2 regions of the Mesorhizobium sp. P2_A12 genome follow, and region 2 is predicted to be linked to the other one. Evidence: predicted binding sites of a transcription regulator. Region 2 holds the regulator's gene; the other holds the start of a gene.

Region 1 (14,520 bases), on a different contig from region 2:
CTGGCCGAGCCGTCATCCCACCTCTCGCAGGATGAAGTCGTGCAGCATCTTGGCGGCCGGCGACAGCACACGGTTCTTCACCGTGATCAGGCTGTAGGGTCTGACCTCGATGTCGAATTCGGTCTGGACGACGTCGATGGCGCCGGCCAGCCCATCGGGATTCTGGATGAATTTCGCCACCTGGACCGATACCGGTGCAATCGCATCGGAATGCGCGACCATGACCAAGGTCAAGAGCAGCGAGCTGGTGTTGAGGATCCGGTCCGGCAACGCGATGTTGCGGTTGAGGAAATTGCTCTCCATCGCCTGGCGCAAAGGCGACCCGCCCGACTGGAAAACCCAGTCGTAGGCGGCGGTGTCCTCCAGCCGCACCGCCTCGCCCTTGGTGAGCGGATGGCCCCGGCGCACGATCAGGCAGGCCTTCTCGACGCCGATGACGCGCGACTCGAACAGTCGCGGATTGAGATCGTCAGGGATGCGCGCGATGATGAAATCATGGCGCGTGGCGATCAATTCGCGTGCCAGCACGTTGGAGGTCTCGACCTGCATGGTGATCTCGATGCGCGGATAGATGCGGCGGATTTCGCGAATCGCCGGCACCGCCAGCTCGATTGCCGGTGCCGTCACAGCGCCGAGGAACACCGAGCCGCCTTTGCCCGCCTTGAGTTCGGAAATTTCGCGGTCGACCTCGCGCATTTCCAGGAGGATCGAGCGCGCGCGCCTGGATAATGCCTTGCCGAAAGGCGTCAAGGTGATGCCGCGCGGCAGCCTTTCGCACAGCTTGACCTCGAGCACGGCCTCCATTTCGCTGATCATGCGCGAAGCCGCCGGCTGAGAAATGTTCATAACCTGGGCTGCCGCGCTCACCCGGCCATGGTCGTCGAGCGCGACGATCATACGCATGTGGCGCAAGCTGAGGCCACTGCGAAGCAAGGTTTCGCCGTCGCCCGGCATCTCTCTGTAACCATTTGAAATCGCAGTCGGATTCCTTAGCGCCGCCATAGCCTCTCCTTGCTTCTGCTCGCAGGCTGCCAGCGGTCGCGCCAGCCGTCTCGCCTCGATAGCATATACCAATATTGATATAGCAATCATCAAAGATCGCATTTGACAGTTATGGCAAAGGATCACAACCTTCGCGCGTTCCGAGACGTGACGGTCGCAGACGAGAAAAATCGTATCGATTGAAATCAGCGCCTCGGGGCCATGGGAGGATACCGGAGATCGATATGACGGCAGCAGTGCCTTGGCGCTTCTGCACGATTGCGCGGCCCGCGACCCCCGGGGTGCCGCGTCCATCAACCAGGGAGAGTTAAGTGAAAATCATCAAGACGTTAGTTGCCGCCTTGGCGGTCAGCATCGCGGCCATGTCGGCCACCGCCTACGCAGCCGACAAAGGCCTCGTCGGCGTGCTGATGCCCACCAAGACCTCGCAGCGCTGGATCAATGACGGCGACGCCGTCAAGTCCCAGCTCGAGGCTCTGGGCTACACCGTCGACCTGCAATATGCGCAGGACGACATTCCAAACCAGCTCAGCCAGCTGGAAAATGAAATCACCAAGGGCCCGAAGGCGCTGATCATCGCCTCGATCGACGGCACCACCCTGTCGGATGCGCTGCAGAAGGCCGCTGACGCCGGCGTCGTCGTCGTCGCCTATGACCGCCTGATCAAAAAGACCGCCAATGTCGACTACTACACGACCTTCGACAATTTCGGCGTCGGCGTCATCCAGGCGAATTCGCTGGTCAAGGGTCTCAAGGAGCGTTTCCCGAACACCAAGCCGTGGAACGTCGAACTGTTCGGCGGCTCGCCCGACGACAACAACGCCTTTTTCTTCTACAATGGCGCGATTTCCGTCCTGCAGCCACTGATCGACGACGGCTCGATCAAGATCAAGTCCGGCCAGACCGGCATGGACAAGGTCGGCACGCTGCGCTGGCTGGCGGCAACCGCTCAGGCCCGCATGGACAATCTGCTCTCGGCCAACTACTCGGACGGCAGCCGCGTCGATGGCGTTCTGTCGCCCTATGACGGCCTGTCGCGTGGTATCACCGCATCGCTGCGCGCTGTCGGCTACGGCACGGACGCTCAGCCCTGGCCGATCGTGACCGGTCAGGACGCCGAGACCGCCTCGGTCAAGCTGATCATCTCGGGCGAACAGTACTCGACCGTGTTCAAGGACACCCGCGAACTGGCCAAGTCGACCGTTGAGCTCGTCGACAAGGTGCTCTCGGGTGGCAAGCCGGATGCCCTCGACACCAAGACCTACAACAACGACGTCAAGGTCGTTCCCTCGATCCTCTTGACGCCGCATGAAGTCGACAAGTCGAACTACCAGGCGCTGGTGGTCGACTCCGGCTACATCAAGGCCGACGAGCTGAAGTAATCCGGTTGCAAATCCAGGGGTCCTGCGCAACGCAGGGCCCCTTTTCGTTCACCAGCGGGCCCGGTATTGTTACCGACCTCGCCGGCAGTGTTTGCCGACCTCTCAGGGAGCGGTAGTCCCAATGGCCTCGACGATTTTGGAGATGCGCGACATCACCAAGACGTTCCCCGGCGTGAAGGCGCTGTCGAACGTCAACCTCAGCGTCGAGGAAGGCGAGATCCATGCCGTGGTCGGCGAGAACGGCGCCGGCAAGTCGACGCTGATGAAGGTGCTCTCGGGCGTCTACGCGTCCGGCACCTATGATGGCGCGATCGTCTACCGTGGCGAGGAATGCCATTTCAAGGGCATTCACGACAGCGAGCACAAGGGCATCGTCATCATCCACCAGGAGCTTGCGCTGGTGCCGATGCTGTCGATCGCCGAAAACATTTTCCTTGGCAACGAACACGCCAGATTTGGCATCATCGACTGGAATGCCAACGAGACACGGACCAGCGCCTTGCTGAAGAAGGTGGGCCTCAAGGAGGACCCCAAGACGCTGATCACCAATATCGGCGTCGGCAAGCAGCAGTTGGTCGAGATTGCCAAGGCGCTCAGCAAGGAAGTGCAGCTGCTGATCCTCGACGAGCCGACGGCCAGCTTGTCCGAAAAAGACAGCCAGGCACTGCTCGACCTGCTGCTTGAATTCAAGCGGCAAGGCATCACCTCGATCCTGATCTCGCACAAGCTCAACGAGGTGAACCGGGTCGCCGACAAGGTCACCATCATCCGCGACGGACGGACCATCGAAACACTTGCCAAGCAAGACATCTCGGAGGACCGCATCATCACCTCGATGGTCGGCCGTTCGCTCGACGACCGTTATCCGCCGCGCGAGCCCAAAATCGGCGAGGTCGTGCTCCAGGTGAAGAACTGGTCGGTCTATCACCCGATCCATGCCGAGCGGCAAGTGATCAAGGGCATCGATATCAATGTCCGCAAGGGCGAGGTGGTGGGTATCGCCGGGCTGATGGGCGCCGGACGCACCGAATTCGCGATGAGCCTGTTCGGCCGCTCCTATGGCCGCCGCATCACTGGCGAGGTGCTGCTCAAGGGCAAGCCGATCGATGTCTCGTCGGTGAGCAAGGCGGTGGAACACGGCATTGCCTACGTCACCGAGGACCGCAAGACCTACGGTCTCAATCTCATCGATCACATCAAGCACAACATCACGCTGGCCAACCTGCCCGGCGTGTCGCGCCACGCCGTGATCGACGACCTGCGCGAACTTGCCGTCGCCAATGATTACAAGGCCAAGACCAACATCCGCTCGTCCAGCGTCTATCAGATGACCGGCAATCTGTCGGGCGGCAATCAACAGAAGGTGGTGCTGTCGAAATGGCTGTTCGCCAATCCGGAAGTGCTGATTCTCGACGAGCCGACGCGTGGCATCGACGTCGGCGCCAAGTATGAAATCTACACCATCATCGCCCGCCTCGCCTCCGAGGGTAAGGCGATCATCGTCATCTCGTCGGAGATGCCAGAACTGCTCGGCATCACCGACCGCATCTACGTCATGAACGAAGGCCGCATCGTCGGCGAAATGGCGGCGAGCGACGCCAGCCAGGAAAAGATCATGCGCGCCATCGTTCGGGGAGAAGGAAAAGCATCATGACCACCGAAAGCGCTCCCGCGCCGAAAAGCGGCGTCGCCGAAGATGTGCAGCAGGGGCCGCGTGTGGCCGTCTCGGCGCTGATCACGAATCTGCGGGAATACGGCCTGATCCTGGCGCTGATCGCCATCATGGTGTTCTTCCAGTTCACCACGTCCGGCACGCTCTTCAAGCCGGTGAACCTGAGCAATCTGGTGCAGCAGAACAGCTTCATCATCGTGATGGCGCTGGGTATGCTTCTGGTGATCGTTTCGGGCCATATCGACCTCAGCGTCGGCTCCGTCGCCGGCTTCATCGGCGCGCTGGCGGCAATGATGATGGTCATCTGGCCGCTTGGCCCCCTCAGCAATCCGCTGGTTGTGTCGATCATCTGCCTCATCATCGGCGGCGGCATCGGCGCGGCCCAAGGCTACTGGATTGCCTATCACCGAATACCGAGCTTCATCGTGACGCTGGCCGGGATGCTGATCTTCCGTGGCATCTGCCAGGCGCTGCTGGGTGGCGGGTCTTCCGTGGGGCCGCTTCCAGATGGCTTCAAGGCGCTCAGTTCCGGCTTCATTCCGGACGTGATCGGCCCCTTGACGCTGATCCCGCCGACGGTGAACGCCGCCGGCAAGACCATCATCGGCAGCGGCCTGACACTGCACATGACGACGATCCTGATCGGCGTCGTCGCCGTGCTCGCCTATGCGTATTTCGGGCTCAAGGCACGGCGCACGCGCGAGCAGCACGGCTACGAAGCCGAGCCTTTCACACTGTTCGTCATCAAGACCCTGGTGACCAGCGCGCTGGCGCTGTTCCTGGTCTACCAGTTCGCCAGCTACAGGGGCTTGCCGATCGTTCTCATGGTGATGGGCGTGCTGATCGCACTGTTCGTGTTCGTCACCAAACGCATGACGATCGGCCGGCGCATCTACGCAATGGGCGGCAATGCCAAGGCTGCACAGCTATCGGGCATCAAGACCGAGCGACTGACCCTAATGGTGTTCGTCAATATGGGCGTGCTGTCAGCGCTTGGCGGCCTGATCATCGCGGCGCGCCTTGGGCAGGCGGTGCCGGCGGCAGGCCTCGGCAGCGAGCTCGACGTCATCGCCGCGGTGTTCATCGGCGGCGCCTCGGCGATGGGTGGTGTCGGCCAGGTCATCGGCGCTGTGGTCGGCGGCTTCATCATGGGCGTGATGAACAACGGCATGTCGATCATGGGCGTCAATGTCGATTGGCAGCAGGTGGTGAAAGGCCTGGTGCTGCTCGGCGCGGTGGTGTTCGACGTCTACAACAAGAACAAGGGCTGAGGAAACAGGAAGGCATACGGGTCACATCGCGGCGCTGCCCGGCGGCACGAAAAGAAGTCCCCCTGAGGGACCAGGCTCGCGAGCGCAATCCGAATGGAGAATTTCACCCGTGGCATGGACGAGGTCCTGGCCGCGCTGGGCAAGGTTTGCCTTTCCGGCAGCCCCTGCCAAGGCAAATGAGAGAGGATTCATCATGCTGATCTCCCAAATTCTCGATGACGCCGAGACCATCCGCGTCGTTGCCCGCAACGGCGGCAAGACCCGGATCATCAATGGCGCCCGCAGCGTCTATTCGCTGGCGATGGAGGCCGCCCGGACCGGCGTCGGCCTCGTCGCGCTGATCGAACGCAAGGGGCTTGGCGAGACAATCGATCTCGATGCCGCCTACAAGAAGGGGCGGCTGCTGTCGCCGATCAACCACCCCGACCCGGCGCACCTGCATCTGACCGGCACCGGACTGACACATCTCGGATCGGCCGCGACGCGTGATTCCATGCACAAGAAGCTCAGCACCGACGGCCAGGAGGAACTGACCGATTCGATGAAGATGTTCCGCATGGGGCTGGAGGGCGGCAAGCCGGCGAAAGGCCAGATCGGCGTGCAGCCGGAATGGTTCTACAAGGGCAACGGCACGATGGCGGTGGCGCCAGGCGCAGCACTGCTGTCACCCGCTTTCGCCAAGGACGCCGGCGAAGAGCCGGAAGTGGCCGGCATCTATGTCATCGGCGACGATGGCGCACCGTTCCGTGTCGGCTTCACGCTGTCGAACGAGTTTTCCGACCACGTCACCGAGCGCGTGAACTATCTGTTCCTGGCCCACTCCAAGCTGCGCAACGCGGCGTTCGGGCCGGAAATCCTGATCGGCGACCTGCCCGCCGACATCCGCGGCAGCTCGCGCATCTATCGTGACAACGAGGTGCTGTGGGAAAAGCCGTTCCTGTCAGGCGAAGCGAACATGTCGCACACCATAGCCAATCTCGAACACCACCACTTCAAATATGCGGCCTTCCGCCAGCCGGGCGACGTGCATGTGCACATGTTCGGAACGGCGACGCTGTCCTTTGCCGACGGCATCAAGACCGAGGCCGGCGATGTGTTCGAGATCGAGGCCAAGGATTTTGGCCTGCCGCTGCGCAACCCACTCGAGATCGAGCAGCCGGTGAAGGTGGCGGTGAAGGCGCTTTGACAGCACGACCTCCCCCACGAGTGGGGGAGATCGGCCGTTCGAAGCTCAATAAATATCGAAGTCGAAGTACTTGGCCTGGATCTTCTTGTAGGTGCCGTCGGCGACGATGGCGTCTATTGCCGCATTGAGCTTGTCGCGCAGCGCGGTGTCTTCTAGGCGAACGGCAATGCCGGCCTGGGTCTCCGTGCCCTTGACGTCGCCGACCAGCTTGCAGCAGCCGTCGCTTGCCTTCTTCAACCAGTCCACCAGCACGAATTTGTCAGAGATGACGGCATCGAGACGGCCGTTCGTCAGATCGGTGATCGCCTCTTCCTGGGTCGGGTAGAGTTTCGCCTCCGCGCCAGCCTTGCCATAGACATTCTGGGCATAGTCGGCCTGCGTGGTCGAGGCCTGGGCGCCGACCGTCTTGCCGGCAAGGGCCGCCGGTTCGGTCGAGGTGAGTTCGGTATCCTTCGGCGCCACCAGCGCGAGCGGAGTCGTATAGTATTTGTTGGTGAAGGAGACCTGCTTCTTGCGTTCCTCGGTGATGCTCATCGAGGCGATGATGGCATCGAATTTCTTGGCCTGCAGGGCGGGGATGATGCCGTCCCAGTCCTGGGTGACGATCTCGCACTCGACCTTCATCTGCGCGCACAGCGCATTGGCGATGTCGATATCGAAGCCGACGACCTTGCCGTCCGGGGTGATGGTGTTGAACGGCGGATAGGCACCCTCGGTGCCGATCTTCAGTTTCTCAGCAGCCTGCGCCGACAGAGAGCCGGCCGCCATCAGCAACACGGCAGCACCTGCTGCCGATATGATCCATTTTGAAATCCGCATTTTCTTGGTTCCCCTTGAACGCCGCCAGCTTGGCGACCAGAAAGCCAGCCAAGCATGACGAGCCATCGCAGGCAAGTGTATTGCCCGACGGGAATTGGGTTCAGCGCGCTGGGCGGAAATGCTTGGACAGCTTCAGGCCTTGCGCCTGGTAGTTGGAGCCGAGATCGGTGCCGTAGAGCGCCTGCGGCCGCTTCAGCATATGCTCGTAGACCAGCCGGCCGACGATCTGGCCATGGTCGAGGATGAACGGCACTTCGTGGCTGCGCACTTCGAGCACTGCGCGACTGCCGGTGCCGCCCGACGCCGAATGGCCGAAACCCGGATCGAAGAAGCCGGCATAGTGGACGCGGAACTCGCCGACCAGCGGATCGAACGGGGTCATCTCGGCGGCGTAGAGCGGCGGCACATGCACCGCTTCCTGGCTGACGAGGATGTAGAATTCATCGGGATCGAGCACCAGTTCGCCGGCGCCGCTCTTGTGGATCGGCTCCCAGAAGTCGACCACCTCTTGTGCTGCGCGCTTGTCGACATCGACGAGACCGGTGTGATGCTTGCCCCGATAGCCGACCAGGCCGTTCTGATCGCCGTTGAGATCTATCGACAGTGCGATGCCGCCGCCGGAAATGTTCGGCGGCTCGGTTGCGACCAGCATCTCGGCGCGATGCAGGTCATGCAGCTCGGCTTCCGAGAGCAGTGCATTGCCGGTGCGGAAACGGATCTGGGACAGACGCGAACCGGTACGCACGACGATCGGAAAGGTGCGCGGGCTGACCTCGAGATAGAGTGGGCCGTGATAGCCGGCGGCGATCTTGTCGAACTCGTGGCCGCGATCGGTCATGACGCGGGTGAAGATGTCGAGCCGCCCGGTCGAACTCTTCGGATTGGCCGAGGCCGAAATGTCCGCCGGCAATGCCAGGCTTTCAAGCAAGGGCACGATATAGACGCAGCCGGTCTCCAGCACCGCGCCCTCGGCAAGATTGATCTCGTGCAGCTGCAGCCGATCGAGCTTTTCGGAAACCTTGTGGTTGGGGCCCGGCAGGAACGAGGCCCGCACCCGCCAGGCCTTGTCGCCGAGTCTGAGATCAAGGCTCGCCGGCTGGATCTGGTCGGCATCGAACGCGCGCCGCGACTTCAGCGCGCCGGACTGGAACAGCGCCGAAATGTCCTGATCGGGAAGAATGCCTGTCTGCCGCAAGGCTCAGCTCCTGTGCCGCTGGTACAAACCTCTTAATCAAGCCGGCAATTGACGCAAGCGTGGCGCGGGTCTAAAGGGTCGTTATCCCGTGGTGATTTGGCCGGTCGGCTTGCAGCCACGTTAAACAAGTCGCTAAAGGACCGTCGGGCCGCAAGGCCGTATGGACCGGTTGCGACTTTCGCGGCCGGTTTTTTTGTGTCTGGAACAAAAGCGATGAGCACCAAGAAGCGTAACTGGAAGCCTCAAACGACACTCGTGCATAGCGGGACCCTGCGTTCCGGTTTCGGCGAAACCTCCGAAGCGATGTACCTGACCCAGGGCTATGTCTACGAAACGGCGCAGGCCGCCGAAGCCCGCTTCAAGGGCGAGGAGCCGGGATTCATCTACTCGCGCTACGCCAACCCGACCGTCGACATGTTCGAAAAGCGCATGTGCGCGCTCGAAGGCGCCGAGGACGCGCGCGCCACCGCATCCGGCATGGCCGCGGTGACGGCCTCGCTGTTGTGCAGCGCCAAGGCCGGCGATCATATCGTGGCAGCACGCGCGCTGTTCGGCTCCTGCCGCTGGGTGGTCGAGACGCTGGCGCCGAAATATGGCATCGAGGCGACGCTGGTCGACGGCACCGACATCGCCAACTGGGAAAAGGCGGTCAAGCCGAACACCAAGCTGTTCTTCCTGGAAAGCCCGACCAACCCGACGCTGGAAGTGGTCGACATAGCCGCGGTTGCCGCGCTTGCCAATTCGATCGGTGCGCGGCTGATCGTCGACAATGTCTTTGCCACGCCCCTGCAGCAGAAGCCGCTGCAGCTCGGTGCGCACATCGTCGTCTACTCGGCGACCAAGCATATTGACGGCCAGGGCCGCTGTCTCGGCGGCGTCATCCTGTCGGACAAGAAGTGGATCGACGAGAACCTGCACGACTATTTCCGCCACACTGGCCCCAGCCTGTCGCCGTTCAATGCCTGGACGCTGCTGAAGGGGCTGGAGACGCTGCCGCTGCGCGTGCGCCAGCAGACGGAAAGCGCAGGCAGGATCGCGGATTTCTTGGCCGAGCGGCCCGAAATCGCCCGCGTCATCTATCCCGGCCGTGCCGACCACCCACAGGCGGCCATCGTCAAGAAGCAGATGTCGGGCGGCTCGACGCTGATCTGCCTGGACGTCAAGGGCGGCAAGCAGGCGGCCTTCGCCTTGCAGAACGCGCTCGACATCGTGCTGATCTCCAACAATCTCGGCGATGCCAAGAGCCTGATCACCCATCCGGCGACGACGACGCACAAGAATCTGAGCGACGAGGCGCGTGCCGAACTCGGCATCGGGCCGGGCACGCTCAGGCTGTCGGTCGGCCTGGAGGATACCGACGATCTTCTGGAAGACATCGAACAGGCGCTGAAGTCGGCAAAGTAAAAGGCCTTTGGCCATCAGGCGCCGGACGGCGTCTCTTCCAGCTCGGCTGCCTTGGTGCCGATGGTCATCGCGTTGCCGCGCCAGTCGACGGCGCCACCCAGCCAGCCGCGCGCCCACATCGCCGGCAGGATCAGGTCGCGCAACATGATCGCCGCGACCATGCGCGGCGACAGGTACCAGCCCTTGGACCAGGCCAGGGCGCATTCCGGAAGGTAGAAGGCCGCCAGCACGGCAATGGCGATTGCCCAGATGCTGACGCCGGCGCTTGCCGCCGCCAACAGCGCGAGTGCCAGCGGCACAACTGCCCCGGTCAGGATTTCGGGTGCGAAAAACCATGGGAAGGTGACGCGGCGCAGGCGCGCCCAACGGGCCTGACGCGACCAGATCTCGTCAAAGGTGCGCCGGCCGAGCGGTTGCTCGAAGGGCGCGGCGACGAGATTGACGCGCAGGCCAAGGCCATTGACCAGCTTGGTCGCGGCAGCGTCCTCGGCGATCTCGGCGGCGAGCGCACGGATGCCACCACTGGCGTCGAGCATCGGCTTGTTCCAGAGCATGCTCTTGCCCTGGGCAAAGCCGAGGCCAAGCGCCTCGCCAGCATATTGCCAGCGCGCTTGCAGCGTGTTGAGGAAAGCGCATTCGACCTCGGCCCAGAAGCCAGCGGGCCGCGAGCCTATCGGCGTCGAGCAGACAAGGCCGGTGTCGGGCCGCCATGCAGCCATCAGGTGCTGCACGTAGTCTCTCGGCATCAACACGTTGGAATCGGCCAGGACAACCCAATCGTGGCGCGCTGCCTCCCAACCCTTGACGCAATTGTTGAGTTTCGGGTTGGCGCTGATGCGGTCGTCGCCGATCAGCAGCCGCGCCGGCACCTTGGGAGAACGGGCGATGGCGGCACGGATCAGCCTGACCACCGGATCGTCGGCATGGGCGACGCAGAAGACCAGTTCGTAGCGCGGCCAGTCGAGCGAGAGGGCGCGCTCCAGCGTCTCCTGCGTGAACGGCTCGACGCCACGCGACGGCACGATAATCGACACCGGCAGCGGCTTGCCGGCTGGCGGCGCGATGGTGCTGCGCCGCTTCAGACGCGAAGCGGCGAGCAGGATGCTGGCGAGGTTTGAAAGGATGAGAGCGATCGAAAGCGAGGCGGCTATGAGGGTGAGTTCCATCGAGACCTGGCCACTCCAGAAAAGACGGCGCGCGTGATGGCCGTTTTCAACAGTTCGACAGAGCGCCGAGTCGCCCGCTTCGTGCACACCACCATTGTCATGTGTCACTTAAATGACATTCTTTGTCGGCACCTGCCTTTCAGGCCGGGCGCGACAAGACGCGCACGTTGACCTGCTCGCCCGGAGCGAGGACAGTTCGACCTGGATTGTTTTGGAGCCGCTTATGTACCGCGCCGTGACGCGCAACATCGAAGTGCAGGTCAGGCCGTTCTATCTGGAGGACCGCTCAGACCCGTCGGAGAACCGCTATGTCTGGGGCTATCAGATAACGATCGACAACCAGTCGGATGAGTTCGTGCAGCTGTTGTCGCGCTATTGGCACATCACCGACGGCACCGGAAGGGTCGAGGAGGTGCGCGGTCCCGGCGTCGTCGGCGACCAGCCCGAACTCAATCCCGGCGACAGCTATCAATACACGTCCGGTTGCCCGCTTTCGACACCGTCCGGCATCATGGTCGGGCACTATACGATGCGCAACAAGCGGGGCGAGACGTTCGACATCGCCATCCCCGCCTTCTCGCTTGATCTGCCGGGGACGCGGCGGACGGTGAATTAGCTTCGCCTCACCGGCCGCCAAGCAGCCGGTGAGGCGCGTTCTCTACTGGGCCGCCGCAAATTCCGCCGGATCGAAGTCATATTGCTTCGAGCAGAATTCGCAGGCGACGTGGATGCCGCCGTCTTCGGTGCTGTCCTTGATCTCCTGCGCCGAGAATCCCTCGAGGATGCCACGGATCTTGTCCCTCGAGCATGAGCACTGGTCGGCAACCGGTACGCCGCCGAAGACGCGCACGCCATGCTCGTGGAACAGCCGGTACAGCAGCCGCTCGGCGCCGATCGTCGGGTCGATCAGTTCGGTCGGCTCGATGGTGCCGAGCAATGCCAGCAGCTCCTGCCAGGAATTGTCGGCCGGATCGTGGATCTCCTCGCGCGGATCGCCATCGCCGCCCGGCAGGTCCGGAACGCGCATGCGCTCGGGCGACTGCGGCAGGAACTGCGCCAGGATGCCACCGGCACGCCACTGCTCGCGAGCGCCGCCGACGCCAGGCGTCAGCAGCTTGGCCACCGAAAGCCTGATATCGGTCGGAATCTGCTCCGACTGGCGGAAATAGGTGCGGGCCGCGTCTTCCAGCGTTTCGCCATCGAGCTGGACGATACCCTGATAGCGCTGCGTGTGAGCACCCTGGTCGATGGTCAGCGCCAGCACGCCGCTGCCGAGCAGCGTCTGCTGAGACGTTTCGCCGGCCGCGACCAGCGCCTCCAGCCTGTCTGCATCGAAGCGGGCATAGGCCCGCAGTGCCGAGGGCGTGGAAAAATCCGCCACCAGCATGTCGACCGGCCCGTCGGTGCGGGTCTGCAGGATGAACTTGCCTTCGAATTTGAGCGAGGTGCCGAGCAGCACCGTCAGCACGCAGGCTTCCGCCAGCAGGCGGGCGACCGGCTCGGGATAGTCGTGACGGCTGAGGATGGCGTCGAGCATCGGCCCGAGCTGGACGGTGCGGCCGCGCACATCGAGCGGGCCGACCTCGAAGGGTACGACGTGATCGTCGCCGGCGTAGCCGAATTCGCCGAGTTTGGGGTGATGTTCAGTCACTTGATAGGTTTCCAACATGACAATGCTCCAGGGCGCGGCCATGCCGCCCTGGAGGGCGCATGCTTCGAAACGCGCTTGATTTGCGTGATGCGGCGCAGATAGGCATCACACCCCCAGAGATCAAGCGCCGAGACACCAGGCGAGCACGGCCTTCTGGGCATGGAGCCGGTTCTCGGCCTCGTCGAAGACCACCGAATGCGGCCCGTCAATGACCTCGTCGGTCACTTCCTCGCCGCGGTGCGCCGGCAGGCAGTGCATGAACAGCGCCTCCGGCTTGGCCTTCGCCATCAGCTTGGCATTGACCTGGTAGGGCGAGAACACGTTGTGGCCGCGGGCGCGATGCTCCTGGCCCATCGACACCCAACAATCGGTGACGACGCAGTCGGCCTGGTCGACGGCTTCCTCGGGCGAGCGGGTGAAGTGCAGCTTGCCACCATGCGCCTGCGACCAGTCGATATGCTTCTGTTCCGGCTCGCTGCCTTCGGGCACGGCGACGTTGAGGTTGAAGCGGAACCGCGCCGAGGCCTCGAGCAGCGAATGCAACACATTGTTGCCGTCGCCGGTCCAGGCGATGGTCTTGCCGGCAACCGGACCGCGATGCTCCTCGAAGGTCATGATATCGGCCATCAGCTGGCAGGGATGGGTGTCGTCGGTCAGTCCATTGATGACCGGAACGGTGGCATTCTCGGTCAGTTCGAGCAGCCGCTCATGCGAGGTGGTGCGGATCATGATCGCGTCGACGTAGCGCGACAGCACCTTGGCGGTGTCGGCAATGGTCTCGGAGCGGCCGAGCTGCATCTCGGTGCCGGTCAGCATGATGGTTTCGCCGCCGAGCTGGCGCATGCCGACGTCGAAGGACACGCGGGTGCGCGTCGAGGGCTTGTCGAAGATCATCGCCAGCACCTTGCCTTCGAGCGGCCTGGTCCGCTCGCCGGCCTTGAGGCGAGCCTTTCGCACCACCGCATCATCAAGCATGAAGCGCAGATCGCCTTCGGAAACGGCGGAAAGATCGGTGAAATGGCGAACTGACATCAGCAATGGTTCCGGGATTACTTCGCGGCGGCGGCGGCGATCGCCTCCGCCAGGCCCTTGGCGCCGGCGCGGATGCGGTTGAGCGCGTCGTGGATCTCGGCATCAGTGACAGTGAGCGGCGGCAACAGGCGAATGACGTTGTCGCCGGCCGGAACCGCCAGCAGGTGCTGGTCGCGCAATGCCATGTTCACCTTGGTGTTGGGCATGGCGCACTTGAGACCGAGCATCAGCCCGGTGCCCCTGATGTCCTCGATGACCTCGGGAAACTCGTCGGCGACCGCCGCCAGCCCCTGCTTCATCAGCAACGCCTTACGCTGGACATCTTCCAGAAAGCCGTCTTCCAGCACCACGTCGAGCACCGCGTTGCCGACCGCCATGGCCAGCGGGTTGCCGCCGAAAGTGGTGCCATGCACACCGGACGTCATGCCAATGGCCGCCTCATCCGTGGCAAGGCAGGCGCCCATCGGGAAGCCGCCGCCAATGCCCTTGGCGATCGCCATGATGTCGGGCGTGACGCCGGACCATTCATGCGCGAACAGCTTGCCGGTCCGGCCGATGCCGCACTGCACCTCGTCGTAGATCAGCAGCAGGCCGTGCTGTTCGCACAACTGCCTGAGCCGCTTCAGCGATTGCGTCGGCACCGGGCGGATGCCCCCCTCGCCCTGTACAGGCTCGATCAGGATCGCCGCGGTCTCCGGCGTGATCGCCTTTTCGGCCGCATCGATGTCATCGAAGCCGAC
Region 2 (14,520 bases):
GCAGCACCATGCCGGACTGCAGCGACTGCATCAGCAACGCGCCGAGCATGGCGCCGAGCACCGTTCCGGAGCCGCCGGCAAGCGAGGTGCCGCCGATGACGGCGGCGGCGATCACCAGCAGCTCGTCCAACGTGCCCAGCGCATTGGTCGACGCGTTGAGGCGGGCCGACGAGATCGCCGCGCTGATCGCGGCCAGCACACCCATGATCATGAACACCTTCATGGTTACCCAGCGCGTGTTGATGCCGGCGAGATTGGCGGCCTCCGGATTGCCACCGATGGCAAAGACATAGCGGCCGAAACGGGTGCGCTTGGTGATGAAGGTCATGACGATGCCGACCGCGACCGCCATCAGCACCGGTATGGCGATGCCATGGGCGATGAACAGCCCGCCTTCGGGAATGGTGATGCCGTTCTGCTGTGCATACTGGCGCACGATGCCGATTGGCCATGGATAGGAATTGGCGATCCAGACGGCCCCAAGGATGGCAGCGCAACTGACCACACCGAGAAAGGTTTCCGCCCACACGGGGCGCAGTGGAAAGTTGAACCGTTTGCGCTGCGACCGGCCGTTGAGCAACGCGAAAGCGACAGCCACGCAAGCAACGATGCCGATGATCCAGCTGGCGGTGGCGCCGATCGAGCCTCGCGGTCCGCCGCCCATCAGCTGGAATGTAGCGTCGAGTGGCGCGACCGTGCGCCCGTTGGTGATCAGCCATGCCATGCCGCGCCAGACCAACAAACCGCCCAGCGTCACGATGAAGGCAGGAACTTCGAGATAGGCGATGATGAAGCCCTGGAAGGCGCCGATCACAAGACCGAGCACCACGCCGACGACCAGTGCGATGATCCAGAGCCAGGGATTTCCAAGCTGGAAGCCGATGACGCGAATGAGGAATTCGGCTTGCGCCACACCCATGATCATACCGATCACGCCTTCGACGGAACCAACCGAAAGGTCGATGTTGCGCATGACGATGACCAGCACCATGCCGGTCGCCATGATCGCGACCGAGGAAGTCTGCACCGACAGGTTCCAGAGATTGCGCGGCGTCAGGAAAAGTCCGCCCGACAGGATATGGATGCCGACCCAGATGACCAGTAACGCACCGACCATGCCAAGCATGCGCGTATCGAGTTCGGTTGCCTTGAGGAAGCGTCCGACGGCGCTCAATTCGGACGCACGCGCCCGGTCTGCGGGCGCATTCGCGGCAGGCGTGTTAGAGGCCGTGTCGGTCATGAAGTCCTCCCACCGGTTTGCCGTCTGGCGCGGATGCCGGAAACACGATGCTATTTGCTTTCCGCGATCATTTGAAGCGGAATGCCCCTTGAGAAACGCCGCCGCCCCCGGGCCCGCGGCGCTGAGATCGAACCGGGATCCCGTTCGGTTTTAGTTGCAGGCCGCGACGGTGCCGGCGGCGACGCCTGCACAGACTTCGTCCTTCTTGATCCAGCCGGCGTCGATGACGACGTTGAGATTGTCCTTGGTGATCGCGATCGGGGTCAGGAACAGCGAGTTGGTCTCGTTGCCGCCGGGCGTGGTGAACTTCACGGCGTTCGGGATCTTGTCCAGGGCAGTGCCAGCGGCCAGCTGCGAGGCGATCTCGGCAGCGTTCTTGCCGAGTTCGCGTGCGTCCTTCCACACCGACACGGTCTGTGTGCCGAGTGCAACGCGGTTCAGTGCGGCATGGTCGCCGTCCTGGCCGGACACCGGAACCGATCCTGCCAGCCCTTGCGCCGTCAGCGCGGCGACGACGCCGCCGGCGGTGCCGTCATTGGCTGCCACCACGGCATCGACCTTGTTGTCGTTGGCGGTGAGGAACTGTTCCATGTTCTTCTGGGCATTGGCGGGCAGCCAGCCATCCGTATAGGCTTCGCCGACATTCTTGATCTTGCCGCTATCGATGGCTGCCTTGAGCACTTCCATGGAGCCGGCGAACAGGAAATCGGCATTCGGATCGGCGCCCGAGCCCTTGATGAAGACGTAGTTGCCTTCCGGCTTGACCTTGAACACTTCGCGGGCCTGCATGCGGCCGACTTCCTTGTTGTCGAAGGTCAGGTAGAACACGTTCTTGTTCTCGATCAGCCGGTCATAGCCGACGACCGGAATGCCTTCGTCCAGCGCCTTCTGGACCGCCGGGCCGATGGCCGAGGCATCCTGCGCCAGGACGATCAGCGCGTTGGCGCCTTGCGAAATCAGGCTCTCGACGTCGGTGAGCTGCTTGCCCGGATTGGACTGCGCATCAGCGGAAATGTATTTGTCACCAGCCGCCTCGATGGCCTTCTTCATCGCCGCTTCGTCGGTCTTCCAGCGCTCTTCCTGGAAGTTGGACCACGAAACGCCGATGACCTTGTCCTTCGCCTGCGCGACCGACACCAGCGTCAGCGACATGGCGACACCCGCCAGGATGGCGGCTGTGAATTTTTTCATAATATCCTCCCTGCGCCGCGTATGGCGCGACCAAACTGACCCGTAGGCCGGCACAGAGGCTCTATTTTTTCGAGCCTCGAAAAAATAGTGATCCAACGCCCGAACGCTGTCAACATCGATTCTGATGGATTTTGACGTCTCTCCGAGTTTTTTTCGAGCTCCGGAATAAATAATGACATGATGGTGGGGTTCTGCCAGAATTTGGCTTCGCGCATGTCGCCCCAAAAGTCCGCAGCGGTTTCGGGGCAACGACACGCGCAGAAGCAAGTGCCTGAAGCGTCGCGCATTCAGGCTTCGCTGATGGCCTTCGGGAGGCACGAAAGGCTGCGGCGACCGGGAGGATGTGAAAAAACATGTCGGTCGGAATCCGCCACGACGATCTGCGCCGCCGCAACCGGGCGATGGTGATTGCGGCCGTGCGCCGCGCCGGACAGCCGTCCCGCACCGAGATCGCCGCGACCACGGGCCTCAGCCATTCGACCATATCGGCGATCTCCTCCGACCTCATCGGCGAAGGCATCCTGACTGAGAGCAAGCCGAGCGAGGCCGGCTCGCTCAAACGCGGCCGGCCGCAGGTCGGCCTCGGCCTCAATCCGGAAGCGGCGGCGGTGATGACCGTGGTGCTGTCACTGAACTTCCTCTCGGTCGCCGTCATCGACTATGCCGGCCAGGTGATCGCCGAGGAACAGCGCCGGCTGGACACGCTGACCATGTCGCGCGACGCGCTGGTCGGTGAATGCGTTGCCATCGTACGGCGTCGTCTTGAAGACCCCGACCTCGACGTCCGCAGTGTCGCCCGCATCGCGCTGGCGATCCAGGGCATCACCGACACGCGTGCCCGCGCCATGCTGTGGTCACCGATCACGCCGCACACCGACATCGCCTTCGCCGACATACTCGAGGACGAGTTCGGCATCCCCGCCACCATGGAGAACGACTGCAACATGATGGCGATCGCGTTGCGCTGGCGCGACCCCGATCGCTACCGCGACGACTTCATCGCCATCCTGCTGTCGCACGGCATCGGCATGGGCCTGGTGTTGAAGGGCGAGTTGTTCACTGGCACCCATTCCTCGGGCGGCGAGTTCGGCCATATGATCCATCGGCCGCACGGCGCGCTGTGCCGCTGTGGGCGGCGGGGCTGCGTCGAGGCCTATGCCGGCAACTATGCCATCTGGCGGAACGCAAGGCAGATGAGCGAGGACGCGGAACCGGTGGCCGATGTCAGTGACGCCGACATGCGCGCGCTGGCGACCGCGGCCCGCGAGAGGGATGGACCCGAGCGCGAGGCCTATCGCAAGGCCGGCGAGGCACTCGGCTACGGTCTCGGCAGCCTGTTCGCGCTGATCGATCCGGCGCCCGTCGCCATGGTCGGTGTCAGCGCCGCCGCCTTCGACCTGATCGAGCCGGCATTGCGCGAGGCGATTGCGCAGACCGCCGGCGGCCAGCATTCGCAATCGATTTCCTTCGACACCGAACCGAACGAACTGCCACTGATCCGCGAAGGCTGCGCCACGCGGGCGCTGACCTTCGTAGACCAGGAGATTTTCGCGCCGGGCACGCAGGCGAGATCCGGCCTCGGCGGCAAGAACGTTGCGTGAATAACGCGCCTGGATGTGTTGAGATTCAGGTTAGGCCGAGTCGAGAATGGCGGGTTCCGAGAACCGGAACGGAGCGGACATTTGATCCGTGAGTACCGGAAGCGCAGGAAACTGCCGTTCACAGGCCGGCATCACCTGAATATCAGCATATCCCTAATCTTCCCGGATTGCGTAGCCCGCCCCACGAATGGTGCGGATGACATCGGGCATGCGGCCATTGTTGACCGCCTTGCGCAGCCGACCGACATGCACGTCGACCGTGCGTTCGTCGATGTAGATCGTCTCGCCCCAGACATTGTCGAGCAGCTGGCTGCGCGAGAACACACGGCCGGGATGGCGCATCATGAATTCGAGCAGGCGGAATTCGGTCGGTCCGAGCCGAATCTCGCTCTTCTTGCGATAAACCCTGTGCGATTCACGATCGAGCACGATGTCGCCGACCTTGAGCACGCTGGACAGCACTTCCGGCTTGGCGCGGCGCAGCAGCGCCTTGACCCTGGCCATGAACTCCGGCGTCGAGAACGGCTTGACCAGATAATCGTCGGCGCCTGTCGAGAGGCCGCGCACACGATCGCTTTCCTCGCCACGCGCGGTCAGCATGATGATCGGCAGCCGCTCGGTCTCGGGACGCATCCTTAGCCGGCGGCAGAGTTCGATTCCGGAAACCGCCGGCACCATCCAGTCCAGCACCAGAAGGTCGGGGACGTTCTCCTGCAGCCGGATCTCGGCCTCGTCGCCGCGCGTCACCACCTCGACCTGGTAGCCCTCGGACTCCAGATTGTAGCGGAGCAGCACACCCAGCGGCTCCTCATCCTCCACCACCATGATGCGTGGCGCGATCATCGACTGGTCACCCCTGCCGTCATGCCGCCGGCGCGGACATTGCCGTCTCGTCCTGCTTCGGACGATTGGCGGGCAGCTGCGTACCGGTCAAAACATAATATGCATTTTCCGCGATGTTGGTGACGTGATCGCCGATGCGTTCGAGGTTCTTGGCGCAGAACAACAGATGCGTGCAGGCGGTGATGTTGCGCGGGTCTTCCATCATGTAGGTCAGCAGTTCGCGGAACACGGAGGTGTATTTGACGTCGATGCGCTCGTCGTCGGCGCGCAGCTTCGCCAGCGCCGCCGCGTCGCGCGCCGTATATTCCTCGATGACGCCCTGCACCTGGATCAGCACCAGCTGCGCCATTGCGTCGATGGAGTGCGACAGGTCGCGCGGGGTGACACTGAGGCCGACGGTGCCGACGCGCTTGGCGATGTTCTTGGCAAGGTCGCCAATACGCTCGAGGTCGCCGGCCATGCGGATCGAACCGACGACGTGGCGCAGATCGTCGGCCATCGGCTGACGCTTGGCGATCAGTGTGATGGCGCGGTCGTCGAGTTCACGCTGGCGCGCGTCCATGATCGCATCGTCGGAGACGACGCGCTGCGCCAGGGCGTTGTCGGAATTCAACAGCGCCTTGGTGGCGCCGCCGACCATCGAGCCGGCGAGGTCGCCCATGTCGCGGATCAGCCTGCTGATCTGTCCGAGATCCTCGTCGAAAGAAGCGACTGTGTGTTCGCCCATGATCTTAGTCCTCGTATGCCTGAGCTCAGCCGAAGCGGCCGGTGATGTAGTCCTGCGTGCGCTTCTCGCGGGGCGACGTGAAGATCTTCTCGGTGCGGTCGAACTCGACCAGTTCGCCCAGATACATGAAGGCCGTCTGCTTCGACACGCGCGCCGCCTGCTGCATGTTGTGGGTGACGATGACGATCGTGTAGTCGGCTTGCAACTCGTCGATCAGCTCTTCGATCTTGGCGGTCGACAGCGGGTCAAGCGCCGAAGCCGGCTCGTCGAGCAGGATGACTTCCGGCTTCACCGCCACGGTGCGGGCGATGCAGAGTCGCTGCTGCTGGCCGCCGGAGAGGCTGAGGCCGCTTGCGTTGAGCTTGTCCTTGACTTCGGTCCACAGTGCGGCGCGCTTCAGCGCCTGCTCGACACGGCCGTCCATCTCTGACTTGCTGATCTTCTCATAGAGCCTGACGCCGAAAGCGATGTTTTCATAGATCGACATCGGGAACGGAGTCGGCTTCTGGAACACCATGCCGATCTTGGTCCGCAGCAGGTTGAGGTCCTGCGAGCGATCGAGAACGTTCTGGCCGTCGAGCAGCACCTGGCCCTCGGCGGTCTGCTTGGGATAGAGCTCGTAGATGCGGTTGAAGACGCGCAGCAGCGTCGACTTCCCGCAGCCCGAAGGTCCGATGAAGGCGGTGACGCTGCGCTCGGGCAGCGACAGCGTGATGTCCTTCAGTGCCTTGCTCTGGCCGTAGTAGAAGTTGAGGTTCTTGACCTCGATCTTGGCCTTGCCGGCAATTGCCTCGGCGGCGATCGTCATGTCTGGAGACAACATCTGGCTCATTTGTCCTCTCTGCGTCCGGTCAGGCTGCGAGCAAAGATGCTGAGCGCGAGAACCGTCAATGTGATGATGAGTGCACCGGTCCAGGCCAGTTGCTGCCATTCCTCGTAAGGGCTGAGAGCGAACTGGAAGATGGTCACTGGCAGGCTGGCCATCGGCGCGTTGAGATTGCTCGACCAGAACTGGTTGTTGAGCGCTGTAAAGAGCAGCGGCGCCGTCTCGCCGGAGATACGGGCGATCGACAACAATATGCCGGTGACGATGCCTGAAAGGGCGGCGCGGTAAGCGACCGACTTGATCACCACCCAGCGCGGCGCGCCGATCGCGGTGCCGGCCTCGCGCAACGCGTTCGGCACCAGGTTGAGCATGTCCTCGGTGGTGCGAACGACGACCGGGATGACCAGGATGGCAAGCGCGACAGCGCCGGCGATCGCCGAGAAATGCCCCATCGGCCGGACCATCAGTTCGTAGACGAACAGGCCGATGATGATCGACGGCGCCGACAAAAGGATGTCGTTGATGAAGCGCACCACGGTGGTGAGCTTCGAAAAGCGTCCGTATTCGGCCATGTAGGTGCCTGCCAGCACGCCGATCGGTGTACCGACGACGACGCCGATGACGGTCATCACGATGCTGCCGTAGATGGCGTTGAGCAGGCCGCCGGCATCGCCGGGCGGCGGCGTCATTTCGGTGAACACCGCAAGATTGACGCCGGACAGGCCCTTGTAGAGCAGCGCGCCGAGGATGAGCGCCAGCCAGGCAAGTCCGATGCCCGCGGCGGCGACGCACAGCGTCATCATCACGGAATTCTTCCTCTTGCGGCTCTGATGAAGCGATGTGGCTGTCGACATCGGTCAGGCTCCCGTGCGGGCGTCAATGCGCATCAGCATGTAGCGTGCGATGGCGAGGATCAGGAAGGTGATGACGAACAGGATCAGGCCGAGCGCTACCAGCGAAGAGGTGTAGAGATCGCCGACGGCTTCGGTGAATTCGTTGGCGATGGTCGCGGAGATCGTCGTTGCCGGCGCGAACAGCGAGGTGCTGATGCGGTGCGCATTGCCGATGACGAAGGTCACCGCCATGGTTTCGCCGAGCGCACGGCCGAGGCCGAGCATGACGCCGCCCATGATGCCGATCCTTGTGTAGGGAATGACCACGCGGCGGGTCACTTCCCAGGTCGTGCAACCGATGCCGTAGGCGGACTCTTTCAGCACCGGCGGCACCGTGTCGAAGACGTCCTTGGTGATCGAGGTGATGAAAGGCAGCACCATGATGGCAAGGATCAGCGACGACGTCAAAAGGCCGATGCCGTAGGGCGGACCGGCAAACAGGCTGTTGAGGCCGGGAATGCCATGGAACGCGCTGATGATGAAGGGCTGCACGGTCGTCTGCAGGAAGGGCGCCAGCACGAACAGGCCCCAGATGCCGTAGATGATCGAAGGGATGCCGGCGAGCAGCTCAACCGCCATGCCGATCGGGCGCCGCAGCGGGCGCGGGCAAAGCTCGGTGAGGAAGATGGCGATGCCGATGCCGAGCGGCACGGCAATCAGGATGGCGATGGCGGACGTGATGATGGTGCCGTAGATCGGCGCCAGCGCGCCGAATTTCTCCGTCACCGGGTTCCAGCTTTCGCTGGTCAGGAAGGAGAAGCCAAAGGTCGACAGGGCTTGCCAGGAGCCGGCAAACAGCGAGATCGCAACACCGCCGAGCAAGACCAGCACCAGCATGGCTGCGGCACGGGTCATTCCGTGGAAGATCGCGTCGGTCAGCGCGAAACGTCTGACAGTGGCGTCGCGCGAACCTCGAATGGCTGGCAAGGCTTCTTGGACAGCACTCATGTGAAGCTCGGCTCTTTGAGTTGAGGGAAAAGGAGCGCCGCGGCGCGGCGCTCCTTCAAAGGGATGTTACTCGCCGACGTAGACGGGCTTGCCGTCAGCCTGGATGTCGGCCTTCCACGAAGCCTTGATCAGGTCGACGACGCTGTCGGGGATCGAGACGTAGTCGAGACCCTTGGCGGTTTCCTTGCCGTCCTTGTAGGCCCAGGCAAAGAACTTCAGCGCTTCGCCGGTCGCGGCGGCGTCATCGGGGGTCTTGTGGATCAGCACCCAGGTCGAAGCAGCGATCGGCCAGGTGGCATCGCCGGGTTCGTTGGTGATGATGACGTTGAAGTTCTTCGCGCCCTTGAAGTCGGCATTCGAAGCAGCCGAGCCGAAGGATTCGAGCGACGGCTCGACGACCTTGCCGGCGGCATTCAACATCTTGGAGTACGACAGGTTGTTCTGCTTGGCATAGGCATACTCGACGTAGCCGATGCCGCCGTCGGTCTGCTTGACGGTGTTGGCAACGCCCTCGCTGCCCTTGGCGCCGACGCCGGTCGGCCATTCGACCGCGGTGTCCGAACCAACCTTGTCCTTCCAGTCGGGCGACAGCTTGACCAGATAGTTGGTGAAGTTGAAGGTCGTGCCCGAGCCGTCCGAACGGTGGACGACGGCGATCGCCGTCGACGGCAGGGTCAGGGTCGGGTTCAGCGCCTTGATCGCGGCGTCGTCCCAGGTGGTGATGGCGCCGAGGTAGATCTGCGCGATCGTCTTGCCGTCAAGGATGAGTTCGCCCGGCTTGATGCCCGTCAGGTTGACGATCGGCACGATGCCGCCCATCACCATCGGGAACTGCACGAGGCCGTTCTTTTCCAGATCGGCATCGGACATCGGCTTGTCGGTGGCGCCGAAGGTCACGGTCTTGGCGATGACCTGCTTGATGCCGCCGCCCGAACCGATCGACTGGTAGTTGAGGCCGACGCCGGTGTCTTTCTTGTAGGTGTCGGCCCACTTGGCGAACACCGGATAGATGAAGGTCGAGCCGGCGCCGGAAAGGTCCGCGGCCATGGCTGCAGAAAGGGTGACGGTAGACGCTGTGGCCATTGCAATCGCAACGACCGCTGAGCGGATGAAATGTCTCATGTGGCCTGCTCCTGTTCGGAAGATGGTCTCTCGGCGCCATCCTCTCGGCGCCCGCTGAGGCCAATAGCCTTCGATTATAACAGTCGCATGACAGTTTCATGTCACCCCGGTAACGCGTCATCGGGGCGGGGAAAATGCCGGCCGGCCGGCGCTTGCGGCGGAACCCGGCTTTGTGCCCGGAATCAGGCACTTGCGCCTTTTCATGCCGAGAGTGACCTGCGGTTTCGCGATCAACGCCTCGGCAAAGAAAATCCGGACGGGAACGCGTTGCTCTCGGCCAGATGTCGTGGCCGGGCCATCGCCGAAAACAGGTCCGTTGGGGTAGGTTGACGCTGTCTCATGCCGGCGGTCGCTGCTCCCGCCCGTAACTGGAAGAGCGGAATTCGAATGTGGCCATTGTCTCGGCTGGGCGTCGCCTTGGATATGGTGCGATCGCGCCATAGTCTTGCCTCAGCGAGGGGTCGCGAATCTCCGCCGGGCTCCCCGGGCAAGCCGGGTGCGACGCCGGCCTTTTACCCGGCGTTGCGCTGAGCCTGGCGACTGGCGCCGACCCAGCGCTCGACTTTCTCGAGCAGGGCCCTTGGGCTGATCGGCTTGGGCAGGTAATCGTCCATGCCGGCCTCCAGGCAGCGTTCGCGATCGCCCTTCAGCGCATGCGCGGTGACGCCCACGATCGGCACATGCGTGCCGGTTTCTTCCTCGAGCCGGCGAATGGCGGCGGTGGCCTCGAGCCCGTTCATCTCCGGCATCGAGACATCCATCAGGATCATGCATGGATTGAGCCGGCCGAAGGCGTCGAGCGCCTTGCGGCCATTGCCGACGATCTCGAAACCATAGCCGGTCTCGCCGAGAATCTGGGTGAACACCATCTGGTTCACCTCATTGTCCTCGGCCACCAGGATATCCAGCCTGTCGCCGCCGGCCGTCGCGGGCGGCCGGGGCCGAACCAAAGGCGGCTGCAGCAGCGCCCGTTGTTCCGACGCCGGCGGCGGTGGCCGCACAACCTTGCCCGGAGGGATGTCGGCTGCCTGCGGCTGGGTGTCGGCCGTGTTGTGGCGATGCCGCTGGATCGTGGCAACCAGCGTTTCCAGCAGCACCGATGACCGCGCCGGCTTGATCAGCTGGGCATCGATGCCGAGATCGCGATAGCTGGTGTTGGCGAGCGACTGGTCGACCGAGGTCAGCATGATGATCGGCGTGCCTGCGAGGCCGGCGGTGTTGCGCACGATCCGCGCCATTTCGGCGCCGCTCATGCCCGGCATCTGGTAGTCGAGCACGACGCAGTCGACCGGCACGCCATAGGCGGCGGCCGCGATCAGCACCTTGAGACCCTCGGCGCCGCTTTCGGCCGCGCAGGAATCGAATGTCCACGATGTCATCTGTTCGGTCAGAATGGCCCGGTTGACGGCATTGTCGTCGACGATCAGCACGCGCGCGCCGGTCACGTCGACGGGCGTGATGCGTTGCCCATTCTGCTGTCCCGCCCTCGGCAGCGTGACGGTGAACCAGAAGGTCGAGCCCTTGCCCTCGGCGCTCTCGACACCGATGTCGCCGCCCATCAGCTCGACGAGCCGCGAGGTGATGGCAAGACCAAGGCCGGTTCCCTCGTGCCGCCTCGTCGACGAGGTGTCGACCTGGCTGAATTTCTCGAATACGAGTTTCAGCTTTTCCTCCGGGATACCTATGCCGGTATCGGTGACCGAGATCGTCAGTTTCGTCCCGGTCGGAACCCTTTCGCCGGTGACGTCGACCAGCACATGGCCTTCATCGGTGAACTTCACCGCGTTGCCGAGCAGGTTGGTCACGATCTGCCTGATCCGGCCGACATCGCCCACGAACAGGCTCTCGAGACGAGGCTCGATGCGCACGATGAGCTCGAGATCCTTCTCCTTGGCGCGTGTCGACACCAGCGTCGCCACATCCTCGATCGCCTCGGCAAGATTGAAGGGCGCCGAATCCAGCACCAGCTGGCCGGCGTCAATCTTGGAGAAATCCAGAATGTCGTTGATGATGGTGAGCAGCGCATTGCCCGATTTGACGATGATGTCGGTGAACGTCTTCTGTTTCGAGTTGAGGTCCGATTTGGCCAGCAGTTCGGCCATGCCGAGCACGCCGTTCATCGGCGTCCGGATCTCGTGGCTCATATTGGCGAGGAATTCCGACTTGGCGCGGTCGGCGAGCACGGCCCGCTGCCGTGCCTCGCGCAGTTCGGCCTCGCGCGTCTTCAATTCGGTGATGTCGGTGGTCGATCCGATCAGGTAGAGCGAACCGTCGGAGGCGATCATCGCGCCCTTGCGGGCGAATTGATGCCTGACGCTGCCGTCGGCCAACGTCACCGTCTCTTCGACCTCCTGGGTTTCACCGGTGCGCAGCACCGCAAGGTCGCTGCCGACAAAGGCTTCGCCGTCGGGCCCGAAGATCTCGATGTCTGTCTTGCCGATCGCCTCTTCCTTGGCGAAGCCGGTCAGGTCGCACCAGCCCTTGTTGACATAGAACTGCCTGAGATCGGAGCGCTTGGCGTAGATCGACACCGGTACGTTGTCGATCAGGCTGCGGAACACCTCGTTCTCGCGCATGCTTTCTTCCAGCGCGCGCTCGCGCGCCTTGACCTCGGTGATGTCGGTACTCGAACCGACCAGATGCACCGACCCGTCCAGCGCCACCAGGCGGCTCTTGCGGGTCATCAATTGCCGGACCGTCCCGTCGCGATGGGTGACGGGTTCCTCGATCTCCTTGACGGCGCCGGTCACGGCGACCTCGGTGTCGTCGTGGCTGTAGCTATCGCCATCCTGCCCACCGAACAGCTGACGGTCGGTGCGGCCGATGACCTCTTCCTTGGCGAGACCTGTTATCGCGCACCAGGCCTTGTTGACGAACTCGATGCTCAGGTCCTGCGCCTTGATGAAGGCAGCCACCGGCAGCTCGTCCAGCACGTGCCGGAACAGATCGATCTGGCGCATCGAGTCGCGCAGCGCCTTCTCGCGGCTCTTGATCTCGGAGATGTCGACGCGAACGCCGATGAACGTGCCATCGTCGGTCCGCATGTCGTAGACCTGATACCAGCGGCCATCGGGGTTGTGACGTTCGAACGAGGAACTGGGCAAGCGGTAGCGGGCAAGGATCGCGTCCAGCCATGGATCGGGGTCGCCGTCATAGAGCGTGTCGACTTGCGGGTCGCCGCTGTTGCGGAAATAGCCGTTCGAACGGCCGAGAGCCAGCGCCTCGCGGAGTGTGCAGCCGGGCTGCCATACCGGCCTCAAGGCCGGCAGCGTGTCCTGGATCTTGCGGTTGGCGAAAACGAACTTGTCGTCGCGATCGTAGATGATCACGGCCGCCGGCAAGGATTCCAGCACGCTGGCGAGATGCTTGCGCGCATCCTCGGCCTCGGTCTCGCGGCGCTTCATGTCGGAAATGTCGAACAGGAAGCCGGCGACGTAGTTGCGGCCGCTTGGCATGCCGACGCGGCTCTTCCTGACGATGCGCGACCGGCTGGCGCCATCGGCCTCGAAATTTTCTTCCACTTCGTAGGCGCGCCCGCTGGCAAGCACGTCCCGTTCGCTCTGTTCGAATAGCGCGACATGGCTGCCTGAGACAAAATCGCCGCCGGGCTTGCCAAGAATGGCTTGCGGCGTCTGGCCAAACAAGGCGGCGAACGCTTCGTTGACGAACACAAACCGCAACTGGTCGTCCTTGACGAAGATCGGATCTTTGACAGCGTTGATCACCGCTTCCGCCAGCCGCGCTTTCTCCAGCGCGTCGGCAAGTTCGGCCTCGCGATCCTTCATATCGGTGACGTCGACATAGGAGATGAGCCGCTTGCCGCCGGCCAGCGGCGCCATCGACGAGATCAGCGTGCGCCCGTCATTGCGCGGGAACTGCCGGGATCCGGTCGTGCCGGCCCTGATTTCCGCCTCGCGATCGGCGATGTGCCGCTGCCATGTCGCCTCATCGGAACCATACGGGTCGACGTCGCGGCTGGCGTCCATCAGCTCGCGGAAGCTGCAGCCGATCTCGGCGCGGCGGGCGTCGATCTGCCAGAAATCGTAGAAGGCACGGTTGATGACTTCGGCGTGCAAATCGGCATCGAGGACGAGGACACCGATCGGCATCTGGTCGACCATGGCGCGAAGGTTGGCGAAGGTCTCCGCCGTCCTGGCATTGGCGTTCTCGACTTCGGCGTCGCGAAGCTTCAGATCGGTGATGTCGTAGTAGGTCAGCAGGCGCTTGCCGCCGGACAGGGCGGTGACCGAGAACATCATGGTCCTGCCGTCGGCATGGGGGAACTCGCGTGGCGCAACGGAGCCGGTGCGGATCTCCTCGAGCCGGGTGGCAAGGTAGCGCTGCCATTGCAGTTCGTCGATATCGCCATAGATGCCGTTGCGACGGTTGAGTTCCATCAACAGGCTGAACGGGGCGCCGACGGTCACGGCACCGTCCGGGATCCTGGAGAGGTCGCGATAGGCCTTGTTGACGATCAGCGTATCGAGCCTCGCGTCCAGAAGCACGACGCCCATGTGCATGGCGTCCATCGTCCGCTCGAGATCGGCAAGATGCTGGACGGGTTCGCTATCCGCCGCAGGCTTCTGCTCCACAGCCCCGAAGGCGCCGGCCAGCGCCGTGACGTTGCGGCCAATGCCGCGATAGCCGGCAAATCCTCCCTCGCCATCGAACCTTGGAAAGCCCGACGTCAAGATCCAGCGGCAATCGGCGCGGCCGCCTTTCAGTTCATGCACGAAGTCGCGAAACGGCCGATGCGCCTGCAGATCCGCCAGATGCGCGGCACCGCTGCGGTCGCCGTTCAGGACCTGGTCGAGGAAGTCGAAGCGGAACCGGCCAACCACATCAGCCGGATCGATGCCGGTGGCTGCCTGGTAGTTCTGTGAAAGCCAGGAGAAGCGCAGTTCGGCGTCGGTCTCCCAGACCCAGTCCGAACCGGCTTCGACCAGCTGGCGAAGCGTGTCGGTCGAATCCCTGCCCGCAGGGGGCGGTAATGCAGCGTCGCCATGCGCCGCCGATTTGCGAGGCTCGCGCTTGCCGCGCGCGCCGATTGTGTCGTCCGCTTCCGCCATGCCGTCCCACCCGAAAACCAAGGCCGAACCCTCCCCCGCGGTTCGTCGCCGGAATGTGCC

The links. Region 2 encodes PhoB, which activates phosphate uptake and scavenging genes when phosphate is short. Its sites were predicted from a motif close to TGTCATNNANCTGTCAT; they were not measured.
Region 1: the regulator PhoB is predicted to act here: its motif matches at 11,199-11,215, upstream of AC1DZU_RS27940 (ceramide glucosyltransferase).

The regions. Positions count from the first base shown of each region.
Region 1 is NZ_JBFUCU010000017.1:41,539-56,058, reverse strand. It holds gene AC1DZU_RS27980 (LysR family transcriptional regulator) at 13-1,002, opposite strand; gene chvE (multiple monosaccharide ABC transporter substrate-binding protein) at 1,314-2,384, shown strand; gene mmsA (multiple monosaccharide ABC transporter ATP-binding protein) at 2,506-4,038, shown strand; gene mmsB (multiple monosaccharide ABC transporter permease) at 4,035-5,327, shown strand; gene araD1 (AraD1 family protein) at 5,521-6,513, shown strand; gene AC1DZU_RS27955 (ABC transporter substrate-binding protein) at 6,559-7,332, opposite strand; gene AC1DZU_RS27950 (2'-deoxycytidine 5'-triphosphate deaminase) at 7,433-8,527, opposite strand; SAM riboswitch at 8,606-8,683, shown strand; gene AC1DZU_RS27945 (O-succinylhomoserine sulfhydrylase) at 8,741-9,931, shown strand; gene AC1DZU_RS27940 (ceramide glucosyltransferase) at 9,946-11,097, opposite strand; gene apaG (Co2+/Mg2+ efflux protein ApaG) at 11,321-11,713, shown strand; gene AC1DZU_RS27930 (Hsp33 family molecular chaperone) at 11,756-12,790, opposite strand; gene argF (ornithine carbamoyltransferase) at 12,869-13,780, opposite strand; gene AC1DZU_RS27920 (acetylornithine transaminase) at 13,798-14,520, opposite strand, start outside.
Region 2 is NZ_JBFUCU010000004.1:522,684-537,203, reverse strand. It holds gene AC1DZU_RS12935 (sugar ABC transporter permease) at 1-1,240, opposite strand, end outside; gene xylF (D-xylose ABC transporter substrate-binding protein) at 1,391-2,431, opposite strand; gene AC1DZU_RS12925 (ROK family protein) at 2,785-4,032, shown strand; gene phoB (phosphate regulon transcriptional regulator PhoB) at 4,186-4,875, opposite strand; gene phoU (phosphate signaling complex protein PhoU) at 4,895-5,602, opposite strand; gene pstB (phosphate ABC transporter ATP-binding protein PstB) at 5,628-6,434, opposite strand; gene pstA (phosphate ABC transporter permease PstA) at 6,431-7,282, opposite strand; gene pstC (phosphate ABC transporter permease subunit PstC) at 7,286-8,269, opposite strand; gene pstS (phosphate ABC transporter substrate-binding protein PstS) at 8,336-9,391, opposite strand; gene AC1DZU_RS12890 (PAS domain-containing protein) at 9,904-14,460, opposite strand.